Regions from separate parts of the Kitasatospora misakiensis genome, predicted to be linked through region 1. Evidence: riboswitches for the same ligand, from Rfam matches in the RefSeq annotation. Region 1 holds a riboswitch; the other holds the start of a gene.
What was found. A riboswitch is a leader RNA that binds a small molecule or an ion and turns the genes downstream of it on or off. The one in region 1 is predicted to bind ZMP and ZTP.
Positions count from the first base shown of each region.

Region 1 (3,395 bases):
GCGGCGCGCGGGTCCAGGGCGTCCCGGACGGCGTCGCCGAGCAGGTTGAAGGCGAGCACGAAGAGCAGCAGCGCGACGCCGGGGAAGAACATGTACGTCGGGTCGGCCTGGAACACCTCGGAGCCCCGGGAGATCATCCGGCCCCAGTCCGGGACCGGCTCGTTGATGCCCACGCCGAGGAAGGACAGCACCGCCTCGGAGGCGACGAAGGTCGGCACCGCCATGGTGGCGTGCACCAGCAGCTGCGCCCGGACATTCGGCAGGAGTTCGCGTACCACGATGTGGAATCCGCTCGCGCCCATCGCCCGGGCGGACTGCACGAAATCCCTTTCCCGGAGCGAGCGCACGGTGGACCGCAGGGAAAGCGCGAGCGGAATCCAGCCGAACGCGGAGAAGACCAGGACGAGCACCAGGAACTGCATCCACTCCGGTTCCGCGCTGCCCGGATCCACCAGCCTGGACTGGATCACCGGGCTGAGCGCGAGCAGCAGGAGCAGCGTCGGAAACGCCAGCAGCACGTTCGAGAGGAAGCCGAAGACCCGGTCGGTGATCCCGCCGAGGTAGCCCACCGCCACCCCGGCCAGCACCCCGAGGGTGGTGGTCACGGCGGCCGAGGCGAAGGCGATCAGCAGCGAGGTGCGGATGCCGTACAGCAGCTGGGTGAACACGTCGCGGCCCAGGCCCGGCTCCAGGCCGAACCAGAACTCCCCGGAGATGCCGCCGTTCGGGGCCATCGGCAGACCGCCGTCGCTGAGCAGGCCGGGCGCGTTCTGGCCGTAGTGCTCCGTCGGGTTCCGGCCGTACAGGGCGGCGATCAGCGGGGCCGCGAGGGCGAGCAGCAGGAAGAACGCCACCACCCCGAGCGCGACGGCGCCGGTGCGGTCGCGGCAGACGCGGCGCAGCAGGCCCCGCGGGGCTGGCCGCACCGGCGGCGGCGCGTCCGGTGCCGCGACTTGTTCGACCACTGCCTCGACCACTGCCTCGACCACTGCCATGAGAGGCGTACTCCCCGAATTCCGCGCCGCCCCATGGGTGGGGGTGCGTCAACGTGCATTTCCCGGCGGCCGTCCGGGGGTTTCCCGGAAGGGCCGCCGAGCGCCATCAGATCGGACACCGAGGAGTTTTCGCAAATCATTCCGGAGGTCTCGGGGAGACGGTTCCGCCGCTTTGTTTCGGGAATTGTGACGGCTTCATTCCGCCGCAATACTGCCGTTGCACCGAATCCGGCAAAGACGGGCAAACGGCATGTCATGTCCGCCGCCGTCCCGCATGGTGAGATCTCCGCCACAGGCCCGCCGACATTGGTAGGATTCCGGCGGGCCGCGACTGGCGCGCACGGATGGAATCGACCATCGGGAAGCGGCCCCGTGCAGGATCACGACGCAGTTGCCGAGCGCCTGGGCCCCCCGACCTCCCCTCCAGGAGACCGCCATGGCCCAGCAGCCGCACACGGCCGCCACCCCCACCGCCAACACCGCCTTCCGCTCCGCCCTCGACGTGGTCCGCGAGGTCGAACCGCGGATCGCCGCCGCCATCGGCCGGGAGATCGACGACCAGCGCGCCTCGCTCAAGCTCATCGCCAGCGAGAACTACGCCTCCCCGGCCGTCCTGCTCACCATGGGCAACTGGCTCAGCGACAAGTACGCCGAGGGCACCGCCGGCCGCCGCTTCTACGCCGGCTGCCGCAACGTCGACACCGTCGAGACCATCGCCGCCGAACACGCCCGCGCCCTCTTCGGCGCCGACCACGCCTACGTCCAGCCGCACTCCGGCATCGACGCCAACCTGACCGCCTTCTGGGCCGTGCTCTCCCAGCGGGTCGAGAGCCCCGCCCTGGAGCGCGCCAAGGTCCGCAACGTCAACGACCTCACCGAGCAGGACTGGGCCGAACTGCGCCGGGAGCTCGGCAACCAGCGGATGCTCGGCATGTCCCTGGACACCGGCGGCCACCTCACCCACGGCTTCCGCCCCAACATCTCCGGCAAGATGTTCGACCAGCGCAGCTACGGCACCGACCCGGCCACCGGCCTCATCGACTACGACGCGCTGCGCGCCACCGCCCGCGAGTTCCGCCCGCTGATCCTGGTGGCCGGCTACTCCGCCTACCCGCGCCTGGTCGACTTCCGCCGGATGCGCGAGATCGCCGACGAGGTCGGCGCCACCCTGATGGTCGACATGGCCCACTTCGCCGGCCTGGTCGCGGGCAAGGTGCTGACCGGCGACCACGACCCGGTGCCGTACGCCCACATCGTCACCACCACCACCCACAAGTCGCTGCGCGGCCCGCGCGGCGGCATGGTGCTGTGCACCTCGGAACTCGCCGAGCACGTCGACCGCGGCTGCCCGCTGGTCCTCGGCGGCCCGCTCCCGCACGTCATGGCCGCCAAGGCCGTCGCCCTCGCCGAGGCCCGCCGCCCCGAGTTCCGGGACTACGCCCAGCGGGTCGTCGACAACGCCCGCGCGCTCGCCGAGGGCCTGCTGCGGCGCGGCGGCACCCTGGTCACCGGCGGCACCGACAACCACCTCGTGCTCGCCGACGTCTCCGGCCACGGCCTGACCGGCCGTCAGGCCGAGGCCGCGCTGCTCGACTCCGGCATCGTCACCAACCGCAACTCCGTCCCGCAGGACCCGAACGGCGCCTGGTACACCTCCGGCGTGCGGATCGGCACCCCCGCGCTCACCACCCGCGGCCTGGGCACCGCCGAGATGGACGAGGTCGCCGGCCTGATCGACACCGTGCTGCGCGCCACCACCCCGGCCACCACCGCCTCCGGCGCGCCGTCCAAGGCCCAGTACGTCCTGGACCCGGCGGTCGCCGAGGGCGTCGCCAAGCGCGCCGCCGACCTGCTCGCCGGCTTCCCCCTCTACCCGGGCGTCGACCTCTCCTGACCCGCCCCACCCGGCCGGGGCCACCACCCCGGCCGGGTTCGGTACGCGGTACTCAGTACTGCAGGGCCTTGTACCGTCGGCCACCCGCCCCCCGGCGCCCGGTGCTCCGCCCGGCCGTACCCCACGTCAACGGCCCCCGAACGGGTGACGCGAGGCCCGGCGGAGCGCGCCGACACGATGGTGTGATGAGGACAAATCGGGCGGTCGGCCGCAGTATGGACGAACCGGTCCTGCGCCGCGTACGGGGCTGCGGTCAAGTCCGCGCACAAAGCGCCGGGGCCTGAAATTCTTTCTGCCGAGTTCGCCCAACTCCGCTCGGTGGCGAGTAGATTGCAGCGAACTCGGGCGCCCCGGAGTACGGTTGATGCCACGCCGGGTCGCTCCCGTGTGCCAGGACCGCGCTCCCGGCCGCGCGCGGTGGACCGCCCAGGGCCGTCGCAGGGCCGCGGAGCCGAGCCCCGAGTCCGGAGATCGTGCCCAATGGTCGTTCGTACCGTGTTAGGAGC
Region 1 covers NZ_JBHSOF010000040.1:80,891-84,285, reverse strand. The annotation lists gene ACFP3U_RS26460 (ABC transporter permease) at 1-995, opposite strand, end outside; ZMP/ZTP riboswitch at 1,313-1,410, shown strand; gene ACFP3U_RS26455 (glycine hydroxymethyltransferase) at 1,432-2,889, shown strand.

Region 2 (3,395 bases), on a different contig from region 1:
TCGAGAGTGAAAGCCGCTCACGATTCACTCCCGCGAGCGAAGCGGAGACTTGGCGCATTTGCCCACCTCCGCCTGGCATGCCTTGACGGTTCGGGACTCCGGGCGGCGGGTCACCCAGGAGGCCCTGATCGCCTGGCGCGACGACGGCCGTGCGCGCCTCCGCCACCGGTTCCGGCAAGCCGTCGACGAGGGTGATCTGCCCCCCGGCGCGGACCCGGAATTCCTCGCCCGATACCTCATGACCGTGGCGAACGGCATCGCCGTCCAGGCGGTCGGCGGCGCCACCCGCTCCGAACTCCAGCAGGTGGCCGACGCGGCGGTGCGGAACTGGCCACCCGTCTGACCGCGGGTTCCCGCGGGCTTGTGGCGTTACGCATCTTCTTCCGTAACTCCAACCACCCGAACCACGCGGTCCAGACCCGCGAACTGCACCGCTACCTGCGCCGGCGCGACGTCGACGCTCGCCGTCCGACGTCCTGGCAGCCCAGCGCCGGGAACGCGCCCGCATCCGCAGCGGGAAGGCCTGCGCCGGGGTGGACGACCGGCGAAAATCGCGTGATCCCGCCGGTGACACCGGCGACACTGACGCCATGACTGGTTCCGCATCGCCTCGACTGCTTCGACCGCGTGCCCTGAGGTCCGGAGACCTCGTGGTCATCGCCGCGTTGTCCGGCCCGCTGCCGGCCGCCTGCGAGCCCAATGTCCAGCGGGCGGTGGAGCTGTTCGAGCGGATGGGTTTCCGCGTGCGGCGGGCTCCGCTGCTCGAAGCAGGGCGGCGCCATTGGTGGAGCGCGGCCACGCCGGCCGAGATCGCCGGAGAGCTCAACGGTCTTCTGCGTGATCCCGAGGTGCGCGCGATCGTCGCGAGTGACGGCGGCCAGACGGCGCTCGGCTACCTCGACCTGATCGACGTCGAGGCGATCAGGGCCGACCCCAAGCCGATCCTCGGCTACAGCGACATCTCGCTGCTGCATCTGGTGCTCCATGGGCGCACGGGCCTGGTCGGGTTCCACGCCGACATGGCCGTCCCCGGCTTCGGCGGGCAGTGGCCGTCCGCGCCCGCGGCGCGCCAGGCGGAACTCGAACAGCTCTACCGCAGGCTGCTGACCGGCACCGAGGCGATCGGGGCGCTGCCGGCGAGCCCGTCCTGGGAGTGCTGGCGTCCGGGTCGCGCCGAAGGGCGGTTGATCGGCGGGGTGATCAACCGCATCGTGCTGGCGCAGGCGACGCCCTTCGCGCTGCCGCTCGAACGGTTCGACGGTGCCGTGTTGTTCTGGGAGGAGAGCGGCGGCCTGGCAGCGCACGTGTGGAGCTTTCTGCAGGTGCTGCGACACAGCGGCATCCTCGACCGGATCTCCGGCATGGTCGTGGGCGTTCCGCGCGAGATCATCGGACTTGAGCCCGGCGCGTCCCCGTCCCTGCGCGAGATCGTCCTCGACGTCCTCGGCGACCGTGACATCCCGGTCCTGGGCAACGTCGACTTCGGGCATGCCGGCCCGAACCTGCCGATGCCGGTCGGCATCCGCGTCGGCCTCGACGCCCAGCAGCGGACGCTGTCGCTGCTCGAACCGGCGGTAGCGCCGCACGCGACGACAGGACCGGTCAGCTGAGCACCGCGGATCGGCTGATCGCGGTCCCGGCGCACGGCGGGCCGGGAGGCGAGTGGTCCTTTTCCCCTTCCTGGTTCGACCAGGTCAGGAAGTCCGCCCGGAAGGCCGCTGTGGCGTCAACGACTTGTCCAAAAGACCTGTGGACGGGACCGACGGCCGGTGGTCGCCGGTATGGTGGGTTCGGGCCGTGACTGGCGCTGAGGTGGAGTACCACCGGGGAGCGGCCTGACGCCTCGTCGATGCCGTGCGCCTGGGCACCTCACCGTGGAGCTCAGGAGTGGTACGTGATGGAGACGCAGCAGGCGCGGCTGATGGACGGTACGGATCTCGCCCGCCGAATCACCGAGACCAGCGCCGCAGCCGCCGAGGACATCCGTCGGCGCGCGGAGGTGTCCCCCTGTTTGGCGACCGTGCTCGTGGGAGAGGACCCGGCCTCGGTCACGTATGTCCGGATGAAGCAGGCCCGTTGCGCGAAGGCCGGCATCCGCTCGCGACACGTGCCGCTGCCCGCCTCGGTGAGCACCAGCGGCCTGGTGGAGACCGTCACCGCACTGTCCGAGGATCCGGACGTGCACGGCATCCTGCTCCAGCACCCGGTGGGGGCGCACATCGACGAGCGCGCCGCGTTCGAGGCGATCGCTCCCGAGAAGGACGTCGACGGGGTCACCATGCACTCCTTCGCGGCGATGGGGTTCGGCCTGCCCGGCTTCGTCTCCTGCACACCCGGCGGGATCATGCGCCTGCTGGACGAGTACGACGTCGACCTCACGGGCAAGCACGCCGTCGTGGTGGGACGCAGCCCCATCCTCGGCAAGCCCGTCGGCATGCTCCTGCTCGGGCGGGACGCCACGGTCACCTACTGCCATTCCCGCACCGTCGGTCTGCCTGCGATCGTGCGCGAGGCCGACGTCCTGGTCGCCGCGGTCGGCCGGCCGCGCTTCATCAACGGGGCGGACATCAAGCCCGGCGCCGTGGTGATCGACGCGGGCTACAACCCGGGCAACGTCGGGGATGTCGACTTCGAGACCGCCCGGCACCGGGCGAGCCTGATCACCCCTGTCCCCGGCGGTGTCGGTCCCATGACCATCGCCGTCCTCCTTGAGCAGACGGTCGACGCGGCAGCGCGCCGGCTCATCCGGCCCTGACCCGGGAGCTGCTGGTCGGCCTGGGAACGCGCGGGCGGCCTGGGGCTGCCCGCGCTCGCCGCCCGCGCGACCAGCCCGCGGACCACTGGGCGGCCATCGATTCCACCCCGGATCTTCAGATCGGCTTCCTCCGGGAGTCCTCTTTCCAGGGAATCGTGCAGCGCGTACCACCGGCCCCCGTTCCGAGGATCACCATGACCGATCAGCAGCTGCCCGACTGGGCCGATCCCTCCGTCTCCCCTGCCGATCTCGACGCCCAGGGCATGTCGCGGCGCGGGCTCCTGCGCCGCGCGGGCCTGTTCGGCGCCGCGTTCGCCCTCGGCGGGGCGGCCACGTCGGCCGCCGCCACGCCGGCCGCCGCCGCCGGACGGGGCCCGGGCGGAAACGACCCGCACCTCGCCTACCTGGTCGGCGACCACCACGTCCACTCCGTCTACAGCCACGACGCGAAGTACACGTTCTCCCAGCAGGTCCGGGCCGCCGCCCAGTACGGCCTGGACTGGCTGGTGTTCAACGAGCACTCCAACTTCGGTCACGCCCACTACGGTGCCGCGCTGGAGCACCAGGAGATCCTCCGGGCCCGCGCCGAGAACCCGCGCCAGCTGATCTTCCAGGGGCTGGAGTGGTACATCCCGGCCGC
Region 2 covers NZ_JBHSOF010000042.1:53,170-56,564, reverse strand. The annotation lists partial or broken gene ACFP3U_RS27010 (TetR family transcriptional regulator C-terminal domain-containing protein) at 107-343, shown strand; partial or broken gene ACFP3U_RS27005 (IS630 family transposase) at 388-559, shown strand; gene ACFP3U_RS27000 (S66 peptidase family protein) at 591-1,610, shown strand; ZMP/ZTP riboswitch at 1,788-1,873, shown strand; gene ACFP3U_RS26995 (bifunctional 5,10-methylenetetrahydrofolate dehydrogenase/5,10-methenyltetrahydrofolate cyclohydrolase) at 1,898-2,755, shown strand; gene ACFP3U_RS26990 (PHP domain-containing protein) at 2,950-3,395, shown strand, end outside.
Region 2: it holds a riboswitch for ZMP and ZTP, as region 1 does, so the genes downstream of both, ACFP3U_RS26995 (bifunctional 5,10-methylenetetrahydrofolate dehydrogenase/5,10-methenyltetrahydrofolate cyclohydrolase) here and ACFP3U_RS26455 (glycine hydroxymethyltransferase) in region 1, are expected to answer to the same signal.